DNA from 3 places in the Rathayibacter sp. CAU 1779 genome. Region 3 is predicted to be linked to each of the others. Evidence: predicted binding sites of a transcription regulator. Region 3 holds the regulator's gene; each other region holds the start of a gene.

Region 1 (5,424 bases), on a different contig from region 3:
TGACGCGCGCCGTCCGCCGAGCCACCCCTTTATCGCCGAACCACCCCGCAATGAACGCGCAAGAGACGGGTGGCTCGACGATAAAGGGGTGGGTGGCGGACACGTGTCGCACCACGGCCTCAGATCAGGAAGCGCCCGACCTTCTGGCCGGGCGCTTCGAGCATGAGTCGGATCAGCGCGAGTAGTTGGGCGCCTCGACCGTCATCTGCACGTCGTGCGGGTGGCTCTCCTTGAGTGACGCCGACGTGATCCGCACGAACCGGCCCTTCTCCTGCAGCTCGGGGATGGTGCGCGCGCCGACGTAGAACATCGTCTGGTGCAGTCCGCCGACGAGCTGGTGGGCCACGGTGCTGAGCGAGCCCTTGAACGGCACCTGGCCCTCGATCCCCTCCGGCACGATGAGCGAGTCGTCGGCAACCTCTGCCTGGAAGTAGCGGTCCTTCGAATAGGACTTCTTGCCGCGCGACGACATCGCGCCGAGGGAGCCCATGCCGCGATACGCCTTGAACTGCTTGCCGTTCACCAGGATGGTGTCTCCAGGCGTCTCCTCGGTGCCCGCGAGCATCGAGCCGAGCATGACCGACTCGGCGCCGGCCACGATGGCCTTGCCGATCTCTCCCGAGTGACGCATGCCGCCGTCGGCGATGACCGGGACGCCTGCGGCGCGAGCCGCCAGGGACGCCTCGTACACCGCGGTGATCTGTGGCACTCCGACACCCGTGATGATGCGTGTCGTGCAGATGGATCCGGGGCCGACACCGACCTTGATGCCGTCCGCGCCGGCGTCCACGAACGACTGCGCGCCCTCACGGGTGGCGACGTTGCCGCCGATCACCTGCACGTCGCGAGTGGCCGGATCCTTCTTCAGTCGGGAGACCATCTCGATGAGCATGCGGACGTTGCCGTGCGCCGTGTCGGCGACCAGCACGTCGACGCCCGCGTCGATGAGCGTCGTCGCTCGCTGCCAGGCGTCGCCGAAGTAGCCGATCGCCGCACCGACCAGCAGGCGTCCGCTGCCGTCCTGCGAGGCGTTCGGGAACTGCTCCGACTTGACGAAGTCCTTGACGGTGATGAGTCCCGTGAGACGGTCGGACTCGTCGACCAGCGGGAGACGCTCGAGCTTGTGCTTGCGCAGCAGCATCGTGGCCTCTTCGCGCGTGATCGTCGACGGGCCTGTGATGAGCGGCGCGTGGGTCATGACATCGGCGACCGTCGTCGTCTTCCACTCGGCGACCGGCGTGAAGCGCAGGTCGCGGTTCGTGACGATGCCGATGAGCCGCTGGTCGCCGTCGACGACGGGGAAGCCCGAGATGCGGTACTCGCCCGCGAGCGTGTCGAGCTCCTCGAGCGTTGCCGACTGGCCGATCGTCACAGGGTTGTCGATGATGCCGGTCTGGGTGCGCTTGACGAGATCGACCTGGCGCGCCTGGTCCTCGATCGACAGGTTGCGGTGCAGCACGCCGATACCGCCCTGGCGGGCCATGGCGATCGCCATGCGCGCTTCCGTCACCGTGTCCATCGCTGCGGAGACCAGCGGCACCCGCAGCGAGATCTCGCGGGTCAGCCGCGAGGTGGTGTCGATGTCCGATGGGGCGAGGTCCGAGTATCCCGGAAGAAGCAGCACGTCGTCGTAGGTCAATCCCATGAAGCCGAACGGGTCTGCCTGGTTCATCTCTCCCCTGTCTTCGTCTGGGTCATCCACGAGGAGATCATCCCGAGAACGCCCGCTGTCGAACGCGGCGCGTGTGCGCTCGCACGCTCTTGCTCGCCGTCACCCGCCACGCGGCAAGGGCGGATCGTGGTGCAATCCCCCTGCACCAGCGCGTTCGGATGTTCCAGGATAACGCCGTGTTACCGACAAGAATTCCGGATGCCCCGCACGGCCCCGCGCATCGGCCGCCTCACGCGGGCACCGGCGCTGCCGAGCCGGGGGCGGGGGTGAGCGCGGCGACGACCTTCTTCACGCCCTTCCGGATCGCCCGGCCGGTGCGCTTGAACCAGTCGTCGTCGTCCTTGTCACGGTTGAGCACCAGAGCCACGACGCGCATGGCGGCGATGGCAAGCCACAACGTGGCGAACACGGTGTCCCCGCCGGCCACGTCGATGATCGCGATCACCGTTGACAGCACGGCGACGACGCATGCCAGCAGCACGTATCGGCTGCGCCACACGTAGCGCTGGTGCGATCCGCGCACGGCGCGACGATACGTGGCCAGCGCGTACGTCTCCGCGAAGTTCGCACCGAGCACCGCGCTGAGCAGCAGCAGCGTGCCGATCGACATGCCTCCACTATGCGCCAGGCACCCGGCGAACGACCCCGCGGATCCGCCGCGAGATCACCCACTGTCTCGCAACACGTCGACAGCGCACGCACGAGCGGTCGCCCGGCATGCTCATTCCGGCAGGGGGTCGGATGCCACGGCATCCGTCGCCTCCTGGCTCGTCGCTCCTGTGCGGCGGTCGCGACGCACGGCGAGCACCAGATCCACCGTGAGCAGGGCGAGAGCGACCCACACCAGGCCGAAGCCGATCCAGCGCTCGAGCGGCATCGGCTCGTGCAGCAGCGCGACCCCGACGATGAGCTGCAGGACGGGCGTGAAGTACTGGATGAAGCCCATCACGATGAGCGGCAGCCGCCTCGACGCCGCGGCGAAGAACAGCAGCGGCACGGCGGTGATGACGCCGGCGCCGATCAGGGCGACGGTGTGCCACGCACCCTCGTGGCCGAGCGTGATCCCCGTGGTCGCGCCGACGACGATCAGCTGCACTGCCGCGACCGGCGCCAGCCACGCGGTCTCGAGCGTGAGTCCGCTCAGCGCGTCCACGTCGCGTCCGACCTGCTTCTTCACCAGGCCGTAGAGCCCGAAGGAGAACGCGAGCGCCAGCGCGATCCACGGCAGCTTGCCGTAGCCGACCGTGAGCACGACCACGGCGACGAGTGAGATGCCGATCGCGATCCACTGCGTCACGCGAAGGCGCTCCCGCAGCACGATGACGCCGAGCAGCACCGTGACGATCGGGTTGATGAAGTAGCCGAGGGATGCCTCCACCACCTGGTCCGACGTCGTCGCGTACACATACGTCTGCCAGTTCACGTAGATGAGCGCGCCGGCCGCCCCCATGATGAACACGATGCGCGGCCGCTTCAGGATCGCGACGAACGGGCGCCACGCCCTCGTGATCAGGATGGCGATCGCGCAGAAGACCAGCGAGAACAACACGCGCCACGCGACGATCTCGAACGGTCCGGTCGGCGCGAGCGCGATGAAGTAGATGGGCAGGAAGCCCCAGATGAGATACGCGGCGAGCGCGTAGACGATGCCGCGACCGGTGTGGGACGGAGCGGATGCGTCGGCTCCCGTGTCGGACGCTTCCTGCGGCGTTCCTGGGTGCGGGGAACTCGCATCGGATTCGGACACCGACCAATCGTATGTGTCGCCCCCGACACCGCCCGCACCCCTCCGACCCGCAGAGCCCCATCCACCCCAGTCCCCGTCCTTCCGACCCCTACCCCCTCCTCGACTGCAGATATGGCGCCATACGCGTCGGGGAAGCGCCATATCTGCAGTTCGAACGTGGGCGGACGGTGTTGGGACGAGGTCGGAGGGTGCTCGGACGCGGGCGGACGGTGTTGGAACGTGGGCGGACGGTGTTGGAACGCGGGCGGACGGACTGGAACGTGCAACGACGCAGGCTGGAACGGTTCAGCGGTGCGGGAAAGCGGTGCGCGGGCGGGACGCGAAAGGGACGCGAAAGGGACGCGAAAGGGACGCGAAAGGGGTCCGGATGCGTGGCATCCGGACCCCTGTGGAGCGTTTGCGGCGAACGCCGCGAGCGTCAGCGCTCGATGACCGCCAGCACGTCGCGAGCCGACAGCACGAGGAACTCGTCGCCGCCGAACTTGACCTCGGTTCCGCCGTACTTCGAGTAGAGAACCTTGTCGCCGACGTTCACGTCGAGCGGCACGCGGTTGCCGTTGTCGTCGATGCGACCGGGGCCGACGGCGACGACCTCGCCCTCCTGCGGCTTCTCCTTGGCGGTGTCGGGGATGACCAGGCCGGATGCAGTGGTCTGCTCAGCCTCAACCTGCTTGATAACGATGCGATCCTCGAGCGGCTTGATGGAGACCGACACGGTTGACCTCTTTCTGTACTTTGTACTGAAGACGTTGTTAGCACACTGACACTGAGAGTGCTAATGAGCAGTGTAGGCGCACGGTTGGCACTCGTGCAACGTGAGTGCAAACTGAGGTCATCCGAGGTCCGAGAGAGACGCGGCCCGGTCACGCGATCGGCTCAGGCGATCCGGCCGTTCGATCGACGGCCGCGATCCGGTCGCGCGATCGGCGGACGCAGTCCGGCCGCACGATCGAGCAACGCCGGCGGGCAACACGCGCGGATGACGCGATCCGGATGCCGTCAGTCTCCGAGGCGACGGAACTCGCGGTCGACGTAGGCGACCGGCTCGCCGCGCTCACCCAGGTGGATGTCCAGCACCTCGGCGAGCACCAGCACCGAGGATCCGACAGCGGTCTGCTGCAGGATGCGGCACCGCAGCGCGACCCGCGCGTCGGCCAGGTGCGGCTCGCCCGTCGGCAGGTATGACCATCCCTGCTCCGCCGTGAATCGCTCCGTTCCGGACACCGCGAACACCCGCGCGAGGTCGATGTGCTGCGCATCGAGCAGGTGCACGAGGTGCGTCGGAGCCGAGAGGATGCCGCCGGCGCTGCCGGTCGCGCGCGTCACCGAGAACGCCAGGGCTGGCGGGTCGATCCCCACCGAGGCCACGCTCGACGCCGTCAGGCCGACCGGTCCCTCGTCGGTCGCGGCCGTGATCAGCGCGATGCCGGCCGGATGCAGTCGGAACGCCTCCTTGAACGCGGCGGAGGTCGCCTCTCGCGGCGGCGCGGAAGGAGCATCCGTCTCACCGGCGAACGGGGTGGCGGCAGGCGTGGCGGCAAGGGCCTCGGTTGAGGGTTCTGTGGTGGTCATTCGACTTCTATCGGACTTCTGTCGGGCGCGGAAAGGTTCGGATCAGGGGTGGGAGGTGCTCGAACATCGCTCCGGCGGTTGCTCAGAGTGCGCTCGTGGTGATGCCGCGCGCCACCCACCAGTGTACGACCCTAGAACCTCAACCAATGTTGAGGTCAAGTCCGAGCCAGGCGGATGATGGCCGGGCCGTGCCATCGGACGTTCCAGCGACCTGAACCGCAGCCATCGCCGCGCGGATTCCGGAGAGGTCGCGCTCTCCGCTCGGATACCGGACGAATGCTCCGGTATCCGTCGCGCCCTCCGGTATCCGTCGCACCCTCCGATTCTCGCGAACACCCCGCGGAGCGGGTCGCGATAGGTTGGCGCAGTGGAACGCGCGGAACTGGTCGAGCTGCTCAGCCCAGAGGGCCTGCGTCTGCTGGACTCACTGCCG
Region 2 (5,424 bases), on a different contig from region 3:
AGCAGACTTCTCCGGCTTGTCGGCCACGACCGCCTCGGTCGTCAGGAACAGGCCGGCGATGGAGGCCGCGTTCTGCAGAGCGGAACGGGTCACCTTGGCGGGGTCGATGATCCCCTGCTCGAGCAGGTCGCCGTACTCGCCGGTCGCGGCGTTGAGGCCGTATCCAGCGGGCAGCTCGGCGACCTTGGCCGCGACGACGCCCGGCTCGAGGCCGGCGTTGAGAGCGATCTGCTTGAGCGGCGCCTCGATGGCCACCTTGACGATGTTCGCACCGGTCGCCTCGTCGCCCTCGAGCTCGAGCGTCGCGAACGCCACCTTGCCCGCCTGGATCAGCGCGACGCCACCACCGGCGACGACGCCCTCCTCGACGGCGGCCTTCGCGTTGCGAACGGCGTCCTCGATGCGGTGCTTGCGCTCCTTGAGCTCGACCTCGGTCGCCGCGCCCGCCTTGATGACGGCAACACCGCCGGCGAGCTTGGCGAGACGCTCCTGCAGCTTCTCGCGGTCGTAGTCGCTGTCGGTGTTCTCGATCTCGTTGCGGATCTGCTGAACACGGCCGGCGATCTGCTCCGGGTCGCCTGCGCCCTCGACGATCGTGGTCTCGTCCTTGGTGATGACCACCTTGCGAGCCTGGCCGAGCAGGTCGAGGGTGACGTTCTCGAGCTTGAGACCGATCTCCTCGCTGATGACCTGGCCACCGGTGAGGATGGCGATGTCCTGCAGCTGGGCCTTGCGACGGTCGCCGAAGCCCGGAGCCTTGACGGCGACGGACTTGAAGATGCCACGCACCTTGTTGACGATCAGCGTGGCCAGAGCCTCACCGTCGACGTCCTCGGCGATGATCAGCAGCTGCTTGCCTGCCTGGATCACCTTGTCGACGACGGGCAGAAGGTCCTTGATGTTGGAGATCTTCTGGTTGGCGATGAGGACGTACGGGTCCTCGAACACCGCCTCCTGGCGGTCGGGGTCGGTCACGAAGTACTGCGACAGGAAGCCCTTGTCGAAGCGCATGCCCTCGGTCAGCTCGAGCTCGGTGCCGAACGTGTTCGACTCCTCGACCGTGACGACGCCTTCCTTGCCCACCTTGTCGATGGCCTCGGCGATGATCGCACCGATCTCGGCGTCGGCGGCGGAGATGGATGCCGTCGCAGCGATCTGGTCCTTGGTCTCGACCTCCTTGGCGGTGGCGAGCAGCTGCTCGGTCACTGCCGCGACTGCCTTCTCGATGCCGCGCTTGAGGCTGATCGGGTCAGAACCGGCCGCAACGTTGCGCAGGCCCTCGCGAACGAGCGCCTGGGCGAGCACGGTCGCTGTCGTGGTGCCGTCGCCTGCGACGTCGTCCGTCTTCTTGGCGACCTCCTTGACGAGCTCGGCGCCGATCCGCTCGTACGGGTCGTCGAGCTCGATCTCCTTCGCGATGGACACGCCATCGTTGGTGATCGTCGGGGCGCCCCACTTCTTGTCGAGCACGACGTTGCGACCGCGGGGGCCGAGGGTCACCTTGACCGCGTCGGCGAGCGTGTTGAGTCCACGCTCGAGGCCACGACGAGCCTCCTCGTCAAAAGCAATGATCTTTGCCATGTTGTTTCTCGTCCCTCCCGGACGTACGCGAAAGAATCAATGGGTTAGCACTCAGCAGAAGTGAGTGCTAAAAGGATTCTGGCACTCGCCCCCCTGGAGTGCAAGACGAGCGGATGCGCCGCGTCACAGAACGACGGCGACGCGCGGCAACCGGGTCATGGCGCACCGAAGATCGGAAGCGGGCCACCTGCCGCGACGATCAGTGCAGACGGCCGCGACGCTCGCTTCCAGAACCGAACTGAGGCAAGGAAAGCGTCGCAGACGAAGAAAGAGGGGACGCTGCTGAAGCAGCATCCCCTCTTTCGATTCGGTGGTCGTCAGGCGGGTCGGACGGACTCCGCCTGCGGCCCCTTCGATCCACTGCCGACCTCGAAAGTCACCTGTTGACCCTCTTCGAGGACTTTGTAGCCGTTCATGTCGATTGCGGAGTAGTGAACGAAAACGTCCTGTCCCCCACCATCGACAGTGATGAAGCCGTAGCCCTTTTCAGCGTTGAACCATTTGACGGTCCCGTTCGCCATTTAGTACTCCCATTGCCCTTCTGCAACGCCGCATGGTCGCGCACGTTGGATCCCGATAGTAGCGGGCGCCCTAGCCCAGTACGAGGGGTGTGTCCAGATTGAGACAATCAATGACAGACATCCGCTTTGCACATGCGCGAGCGGAGGCCGAACGCCTTTACTGGTGGGTGGGTTTGTAGTCGTCGCCGAGCACGACCGTGATGTCCGCTCCGGATGCCGCGAAGTCCTGCGTCACCTGGATCGGGGCCCCGGCGAGCTCCTGCGACACGGCGAGCGCCGCACCTTCGTTCTTCGGATCCGAGTAGTACACGGTCGTCGTCTTGACGTCGGTCGAGCTCGCGTTGGCCGGCGTGATGTTCTGCCAGCCGGCGGCTTTCAGCGTGGCCGTCGCATCCGCGGCAAGACCCGACTTCGTCGTGCCGTTCAGGACGATCAGGTTCAGCGTCGGATTCACGGCAGGCGTGACGGTGGGCGTGGGCGTCGCCGTCGCGGTCGGAGTCGCGGACGCCGTCGTGTGGCCGAAGGGCAGGTTCACGTTCAGGGTGCCGTTGATGGCGAAGATGGCGAGAGCACCGAGGCCCACGATCACGACGACGGCTCCGGCACACCAGGCGACCCAGATCCAGCCGTATCCCTTCGGCCGCGGCGCCCGGTGCGCGCCGATGCGCTCGAGATCGTCGGGGATCTGGTCGAACCGGTCGGTCGGGAACTTCTGGGCCATGGGCGGAGGTACTGATCCTTCAGTTCGGGCGCGGTGACCGCGATCGGTGGGCTTCGGCTGTCGGGATCACTGCGGCGGACGGAGGCGGTCCGCACGCGCTGCGAGTCGGGCGGCGCGCACGCGTTGCAGGCGACGCACCAGCATCGGGTCGTGCACGAGTGCGGCCGGCGACTCGATCACCCGGCCGAGGACCTGATAGTACCTGGCCGCGGAAAGACCGAACTGATCGCGGATCGCCTGTTCCTTGGCACCGGCGTGCTTCCACCACCGTCGCTCGAACTCCAGGACCGCGAGATCGCGTTCACTCAGGCCGTCGTCGTCGACCGCGCCGATGACGTGATCATCGGAGGCGTCGTGCGCGTGTCCCGGTTCGCCCACGCGCCTCACCTCCTGCCGATCAGCGCCATTGTAGGGGTGTGGCGAAGCTGAGACCGGGAGGCGTGCCGCCTCCCGCGACGTCCAGTGTCGTCACGGGAACAGCGGCGCGACGACGGTCGTTAGCCTTGATGTGCCGATCGGCGCCGGGCGGAGAGGTGATGCTCCGCCATTCAGGAAGGATTCACAGCCATGACGTATGCCGTCTCCAAGTCCGACGACCAGTGGCGCGAAGAGCTCAGCCCCGAGCAGTTCGCGGTGCTCCGCGAGGCCGCGACCGAACGGCCGTGGACCGGCGAGCTGCTCGACGAGAGCCGCGCCGGCATCTACACCTGTGCCGCCTGCGGCGCCGAACTGTTCAAGAGTGGAACGAAGTTCGACTCCGGATGCGGCTGGCCGAGCTTCTACGAGTCCGTGCGTCCCGAGGCCGTCACCCTGATCGAGGACACCTCGCTCGGGATGGTGCGCACCGAGGTGCGCTGTGCAGCCTGCGGATCGCACCTGGGCCACGTCTTCCCCGACGGATTCGGCACGCCGACCGGAGACCGGTACTGCATGAACTCCCTCTCCCTCTCCTTCGCAGCGGACGACGACCGACCGACCGAGGCGTGACGATGGGATCCGCCCGCGACGCGATCGCCGGCAGGCGCTCGCAGTCGAAGGTGACGGATGCCGCGCCGACGCACGAGGAGATCCTCGAGCTGGTCACCGTGGCGGCACGGGTCGCCGACCACAGTTCTCTGCGGCCGTGGCGGCTCATCGAGCTGCGCGGCGCCGCGCGAGAACGGCTGGGAGCGGCCATCGCCGAGGCGGAGCATCCGGGCGAAGCTCGCGAACCGTCGACGAAGCCGCTCCGCGCACCGTTGCTCATCGCCGTGGTGTCGTCGCCGCGGGAGAGCGTGAAGGTGCCGGAGTGGGAGCAGGATGCCGTGACATCCGGCGTCGCCCACATGCTCAGCCTCCTGCTCGATGAAGCCGGCTGGGGCGTGATGTGGCGCACCGGGCACTACACGCGGTCCGCGGCCGTCTCCGCGATGCACGGACTCGACGGGAACGAGCGCCTGTTGGGATGGCTGTACGTGGGCGGCAAGCCGGATCCCAAGCCGGGAAAGGGCGAAGGGGCGCCGAAGCGGATCGATCCGGAGAACTTCGTCAGCATTCTGGAGTGACGGTCGCTCTCATCGGCGAGGTCTGCTATTCCAGGTCGCTCTCGGAAAGCAGCTGAACGCTGTCCACTCCGCCGATCCCCGTCAGCGCGGCAAGGAGGCGATGCATGTCGTCAGGACCGTTGAGCTCGAGCACGACGGTCGTCACCCCCTCCCCGGTCAGACGATGGTCCACCCGGCTCACCACCCATCCCCCGCTGGTGATCGAGCCCAGAACGTCTCGAAGGATGCCGCGTCCATCTCGGTAGATCACCTCGAGCTGCACCTGCGCGTCCCGCCCGCGAGGAAGAAGCCGCGCGACAGCGGTGAGCCCGTACGCGACGACGAAGTGCAAAGCGGTGACCGTCAGCGCGAGCAGCCAGAGACCGGCGCCCGCCGCCATCCCGATCGCGGCCGTCTCCCACACCGACGCGGCCGTCGTCAGCCCCCTCACCGTGCCGCGACGGGTCAGGATCAGACCGGCGCCGAGAAATCCGATGCCCGTGACGATCTGGGCGGCAACCCGTGACGGGTCGAGCGTGACGTGATCGGAGAGCACGTCCGTGAACCCGTACTTGCTCACGAGCAGAAACAGTGCCGACGCAGTGCCGACGATCGCCTGCGTGCGCAGTCCCGCGCTCTTTCCGCGCAGCTGGCGTTCCAACCCGATGAGCGCGCTCAGCAAGAAGGCCAGGCCGAGCTCGCCGAGCTGCAGCCATCCTTGTCCTTGGAACACCGGAACCGCGTGCGTCATGAGAGCCGGCTGCGGGACTCGAACCCGCAACCTACGCTTTACAAGAGCGTTGCGCTACCGATTGCGCCAAGCCGGCCTGGCGGGCATCCGCCTCGCCGATCCATCTTACGGGTTCGCCGACGGTGCTCGGCTCGGGCGCTTGCCCGCGACTACCGGGTGCTCGTCGCCGTGGGCGTCGGCGTCGGCTTGGGAGTCGAGTACGTGTCGGCCTGAGCCTTCACGATGAACCCACGGAACTCGTCCGCGTCGGTCAGCGATCCGTCGTACTGCTTGCCGTTGACAAGCACCAGCGGGGTGCCCTTGAGCTGCTTCACGCTGGTGTTCGGG
Region 3 (5,424 bases):
GTGCGTCGGCTGGTGGCGTAGCGGGCGACTTTACTTCACGAACGGGATCGACAGCGGATAGTTGTACGGCTGTCCCTGGTTCGCGCGAACCGCGGCGATGATGCTGAAGACGATGATCAGCACCTCGACGGCAAGGATGACGAGGATGCCGATGATGATGAACGTCAGGATGAACCCGACGATGTAGGCGATCAGCATCGTGAGCTGGAAGTTCAGTGCCGAGGCGGTGTGCTGACGGATGAACGGACCGCGGTCCTTGAGCACCAGGTAGCCGATGAGCGCCGGGATGAAGCTGAAGAAGATGCCCAGCACGTGGACGAGGATGGCCCACAGCTTTTCATCGGAGGGATTGAGAGGCTGCTGCGGCTGCTGGTACGGGTTCTGGGGCGGTGGGGGCGGGGGAGGGACGTTACTCATCACTGACTCCTTCGAATGGCCGCGTCACAGTGCGCGACGCTTCGCGCCAACAACATAGGGCACGACGGCTCGCAGGGGAAGAGCCCGGGACGGCGCGCCGTCCCGGGCTCCTCGTGCTGCTCAGCAGCCGCGCTTGGTCACTTGATGAAACGGAAGTTCCACGGGTAGCGGTAGCTGCCACCCGCGTTCACCCGGACGCCGCCGATGATCGAGAAGATCACGTTCAAGATCCACAGGACAAGCGGCAAGAGTCCGATGATCGGCGGCAGGAACCACAGCCCGACCGCGTAGAAGATGCCGTTGATGATCGAGACGACGATCCACAGGGCGACATAGAGGATCGTGAAGGTGATCTGCCAGTTCAGGGCTTCCTTGCCTTCGACATTCGTGCGCGGTCCGCGGTCCTTGAGCACCAGCCAGATGATGAGCGACGGAAGGAACCCGATGATGCCGCCGATGTGCGCCCACATCGCCGCCGACTTGTCGCCTTCGGGGCTCAGCGGCTGGGCGGGAGCCGCATAGGGCTGCTGCCCGTACGGCTGCTGCTGACCGTACTGCGGTTGCTGCTGTCCGTACGGTTGCTGCTGGCCGTTGGGCTGCTGCCCGTACTGCGGAGGCTGCTGCCCGTACTGCGGTTGTTGGCCGTACTGGGGCGGCTGCCCGTATTGGGGCGGCTGAGGAGCCTGCGGCGGCTGCGGAGCAGGCGGCTGCTGGGGCTGATCTGGCTGCTGCGGCTGGCCCGGCTGCGCGGGCTGTCCTGGCTGCTCAGGGCTGTTGGGATCGCTCATGGCACTGTGCCTTTCGATGGCTCGGTCGCTGTCTCGCTCTGGGCGGGAACGGGCCTGCACAGCCACGTCGCCGCGCGAGTTAGCGCTACGGTACTGCCCACGACTGTCCGGCCGCAAAGGTCTCCGTCACGGAGCGGAGTGGGCTGATCGCTACCAGAGCTTCGTTCGTGACGCCCGGTTTCGCGGTAGACAACTCGGGTCGGTATCCTGAGGCTCCTTTCACCGCGCGCACAGCAGCGGTTCAGCCGATGAGGAGACCAGCAGTGACCGATCAGGACGGCCAGAACGCCGCCCCGGCGCCCGAAAATGGCGCGCTACAGAGCCCGACCCCGGCCGCGGAGGCGGCTTCTCTCCCGACCATCGCCGATCCGCCCGCCGTGCCCGTCGCCGGCGACGCGCAGGCGCTCCCCGCCTCCGGTGCCGCGTCCTCCACCGCACCCGAGGCCCATCAGGCTGCGGCATCCGTGAACGGTGCGCAGGAAGCGGATGCCCAGGTACCGGCATCCGCTTCTCCGCAGGCAGGACAGGAGTATCCGACGCAGCCGGCCGAAGCGCCGGCACTGTATCCCGCTCAGCCTGGCCAGGCGCAGCAGTATCCCGCGTCCGGGTCGACGCAGCAGCACCCCCCGCAGCCCGGGCAGGCGCAGCCGTATCCTGTGCAGCCGGGCCAGGCGCAGCAGTACCCGGCGCAGGCCGGCCAGACGCAGCCGTATCCCGGGCAGCCCGGCCAGCCGGCACAGACGGGACAGCCGTATCCGCCCGGACCGCCGTATCCGCAGCAGGGACAGCCGACGCCCTACGGCATCCAGCCTCCTGCGCGGCCGCGGAAGGGCGTGCGTGCGTGGGTGTGGTGGCTGATCGGCGGCGTCGGCGCGTTCATCGTGCTGGGCGTCGCGGCCGTCGTCTTGATCGTGGTTCTCGCCGCGAACAGTGGCGCCAGGCCCGTTGCGCAGCAGTATGTCGACGCAATCGCGCACGGAGATGCGAAGACAGCCGACCGTCTGGCGCGCGTCACGCCGTCGACGAAGAACGATGAGCTTCTGACCGATGCGGTGCTCTCGAAGGCCACGAAGAGGATCACGCACGTGCAGGTGACCAAAACGGTCTCCAGCCGGTCGTCCGATCTGACGTATGCGAGCGTGGCGTTCCAGCTCGACGGCAAGTCGTACCACGACACGATCGAGCTCGACAAGGATGCCAACGGCTGGTTCGTCCGCGAAGGACTCACCTACCACCTGCCCGCGCTGTCCGACTCGTCGGTGTCGAGCGATGCCGGATACGCGTTGAAGGGCGGGGACGTCGCCGTCACCTCGGACACGTACGATCTCGTCGCCTACCCGGGCGTGTACACGCTCAGCGCACCGAACGAGTACTACACGCTGTCGTCCTCGACCGACATCACCGTCGCGCCCGACGCTGCGACCAGCATCTCCGGAGTGAAGCTGACGCCGTCGCAGAAGTACATCGATGCCGTGCAGCAGCAGGTGAATGCCCACTTCGACAAGTGCGCGGCGCTCACCGATTACTACGACATCGAGGACTGCGGCATCGAGTTGGGCTACACGCAGAACGTCATGTCCAGCGGGTCGAGTGTCGCGGTCAAGGTGACCGCGTATCCGAAGGTCGTCGTCGACGATTCCGACAGCTACAACCAGTTCAAGCTCGACGGCGGCTCGTTCACCGCCACGATCACCGGCGAGACGTATGACGGCGGACAGGGATCCGAGAGCATCGACGCCGGCGCCGGATACACCAGCGCCGACATCACGATCAAGGACGGCAAGGTCACGGTCACGTTCGACTGATCGCGTGGCCGGGGCCGCCGAATGTGCGAAGCGGTGACGTCGACGAACGGGGCGGGGAGGACATCCTCGCCCCGTTCGCGTCTGATGCCGTGCCGCGCACCCTGCGGCGCGGCTCAGCGCGGGTCGAGGACCGCACGATATGATTGGCACTCGAATGCCGTGAGTGCCAGCAGGCGTCGGTCACCACCGGATCCCGCGCACGAAGACGGTCGACGGACTTCAGGAGCGGGAGGGAGCGATCGCGATGGTGTCGGAACGCAGTCTCGAAGTGCTGCGGGTCATCGTGCAGGACTACGTCGCCTCCCGCGAGCCCGTCGGATCGAAGAGCATCGTCGAGCGCCACGGATTCGGTGTCTCGGCCGCGACCATCCGCAACGACATGGCGGCTCTCGAGGAAGAGGAGCTCATCGCGGCTCCGCACACGTCCTCCGGTCGAGTTCCCACCGACAAGGGCTACCGCCTGTTCGTCGACCGGATGTCCGAACTGCGGCCGCTCTCCAGCGCGCAACGGCAGGCCATAGAGCTCTTCCTCGGCCAGTCCGTCGACGTCGACGACGTGCTCGCCCGAACGGTGCGCCTGCTCGCACAGCTGACGCAGCAGGTCGCGCTTGTGCAATATCCCTCGGTGTCTCGCGCCAGAGTGCGTCACATCGAGTTCGTGCCTCTTGCTCCGCAGCGCGTGCTGTGCGTGCTCATCGCCGATTCGGGCGTCGTGGAGCAGGGCATCGCGGAGCCGGAAGGCGAGCTGTCCGAGGACGCCCTCGCCGAGTTGCGGGCGCGGGTCAACGCGGAGGCGGCCGGTCTGCGATTGTCGGACGCGGCATCCGTGCTGCGCTCGCTGGCCGAGCGGCTGCCTGCCGAGCGCTGGACGCAGGCGCGGCGCGAGGTCGCGGCATCCCTCTGCCAGGTGATCGTCGATCAGATCGAGGGCACAAGGCAGGAACGGCTGATCATGGCGGGCGCGGCGAATCTGGTGCGCACCGAGCACGACTTCAGCGGCAGCGTCACCCCGGTGCTCGAGGCCATCGAGGAGCAGGTCGAACTGCTGAAGCTGTTCGGCGAGATGGCGCAGGATCAGCACGGCGTCGCGGTGCGGATCGGACGCGAGAATGCGTCGGTGCCCCTCTCAGAGGCCTCCGTGGTCGCGAGCGGATACGCCGGGCACGGCAGCGACGTCGCCCGGCTGGGCGTGCTCGGTCCCACGCGCATGGACTACTCCAACAACATGGCCGCTGTGCGCGCGGTCGCCCGCTATCTCTCCCGCGTTCTCGGGGAATGACCCCGATCGAACAGCGGCAGCCCCCGTCTTCACACCCCCAGAGTTAAGGAATCCCCCTTCGTGGCCGACCATTACGAAGTCCTCGGTGTCTCTCGCGACGCCAGCCCCGACGAGATCAAGAAGGCGTACCGCCGTCTCGCCCGCGAACTCCACCCCGACGTGAACCCGAGCCCTGAGGCGTCGGAGCGATTCAAGCTCGTGACGCACGCCTACGACGTGCTCAGCGATCCTCAGCAGCGCCAGCAGTACGACCTCGGTCCGCAGGCCGGCGGATTCGACGGCGCCGGTTTCGGCGGGTTCGGCGACATCTTCGAGACGTTTTTCGGTGGGGGAGCCGGCGGATCGCAACGCGGTCCTCGGTCCCGCCGCGAGCGCGGACAGGATGCCCTGCTGCGCGTGGAGGTAGACCTCGACGAGGTCATCTTCGGCGCGCACCGCGACCTCGAGGTGGACACCGCAGTCGTGTGCGAGACGTGCGGCGGATCCTGTTGTCAGCCAGGCACCGCGCCCGTCACGTGCGACATCTGCCACGGAACCGGCAGCATCCAGCGCACCGTGCGCTCGCTCCTCGGCAACGTGATGACCTCCTCGCCCTGTGGAACCTGCCGCGGCTACGGCACTGTGATCGCCACGCCGTGCGTCACGTGCCAGGGACAGGGACGTGTGCGTGCGCGCCGAACGGTGCCGGTGGACATCCCCGCCGGTGTCGACACGGGACTTCGGCTCCAGATGCCGGGCAGCGGCGAGGCAGGCCCCGCCGGCGGCCCCAACGGTGACCTGTACCTCGAGATGAAGGTGCGCCACCACGAGATCTTCAGCCGCGACGGAGACGACTTGCTGTGCACGCTCAGCGTGTCCATGGCGGATGCCGTGCTCGGCACCCACGCGAAGGTGAAAGCCCTCGACGGAGACATCGACGTCGAGCTCAAGCCGGGGGTGCAGGGCGCAGACGTCATCACCGTGAAGGGCAGGGGCATCACCCACCTGCGCGGCACCGGACGCGGCGACCTTCGGGTCGGCATCCAGGTGGTCACACCGACGAAGCTGGACCGCAAGGAGCGCGAGCTCATCGAGCAGTTCGCGTCGCACCACAAGGCCGAGACCCCCACCCTCGCGCGGTTCCAGCAGGGCCTGT

What was found. The regulator HrcA, encoded in region 3, represses chaperone genes, less so after heat shock. The targets are predictions, from matches to a motif close to TTNGCACTCGNNNNNNNCGAGTGCNAA.
Positions count from the first base shown of each region.
Region 1: a site for HrcA is predicted at 4,219-4,245, ahead of groES (co-chaperone GroES). Genes of this name have one in related genera too.
Region 2: a site for HrcA is predicted at 1,626-1,652, ahead of groL (chaperonin GroEL). Genes of this name have one in related genera too.

Region 1 is NZ_JBTOLK010000001.1:1,562,790-1,568,213, reverse strand. It holds gene ACX9R5_RS07170 (DUF1707 SHOCT-like domain-containing protein) at 1-3, shown strand, start outside; gene guaB (IMP dehydrogenase) at 173-1,672, opposite strand; gene ACX9R5_RS07160 (hypothetical protein) at 1,902-2,282, opposite strand; gene rarD (EamA family transporter RarD) at 2,394-3,419, opposite strand; gene groES (co-chaperone GroES) at 3,838-4,134, opposite strand; gene ACX9R5_RS07145 (flavin reductase family protein) at 4,419-4,991, opposite strand; gene ACX9R5_RS07140 (class I SAM-dependent methyltransferase) at 5,359-5,424, shown strand, end outside.
Region 2 is NZ_JBTOLK010000001.1:1,716,878-1,722,301, reverse strand. It holds gene groL (chaperonin GroEL) at 1-1,581, opposite strand, end outside; gene ACX9R5_RS07870 (cold-shock protein) at 1,899-2,102, opposite strand; gene ACX9R5_RS07865 (LytR C-terminal domain-containing protein) at 2,260-2,823, opposite strand; gene ACX9R5_RS07860 (DUF3263 domain-containing protein) at 2,890-3,156, opposite strand; gene msrB (peptide-methionine (R)-S-oxide reductase MsrB) at 3,391-3,810, shown strand; gene ACX9R5_RS07850 (nitroreductase family protein) at 3,813-4,367, shown strand; gene ACX9R5_RS07845 (MgtC/SapB family protein) at 4,393-5,097, opposite strand; tRNA gene ACX9R5_RS07840 (tRNA-Thr) at 5,101-5,173, opposite strand; gene ACX9R5_RS07835 (DsbA family protein) at 5,247-5,424, opposite strand, start outside.
Region 3 is NZ_JBTOLK010000002.1:422,376-427,799, reverse strand. It holds gene hemW (radical SAM family heme chaperone HemW) at 1-21, shown strand, start outside; gene ACX9R5_RS12920 (DUF4870 domain-containing protein) at 31-417, opposite strand; gene ACX9R5_RS12915 (DUF4870 domain-containing protein) at 555-1,205, opposite strand; gene ACX9R5_RS12910 (hypothetical protein) at 1,469-3,010, shown strand; gene hrcA (heat-inducible transcriptional repressor HrcA) at 3,255-4,289, shown strand; gene dnaJ (molecular chaperone DnaJ) at 4,350-5,424, shown strand, end outside.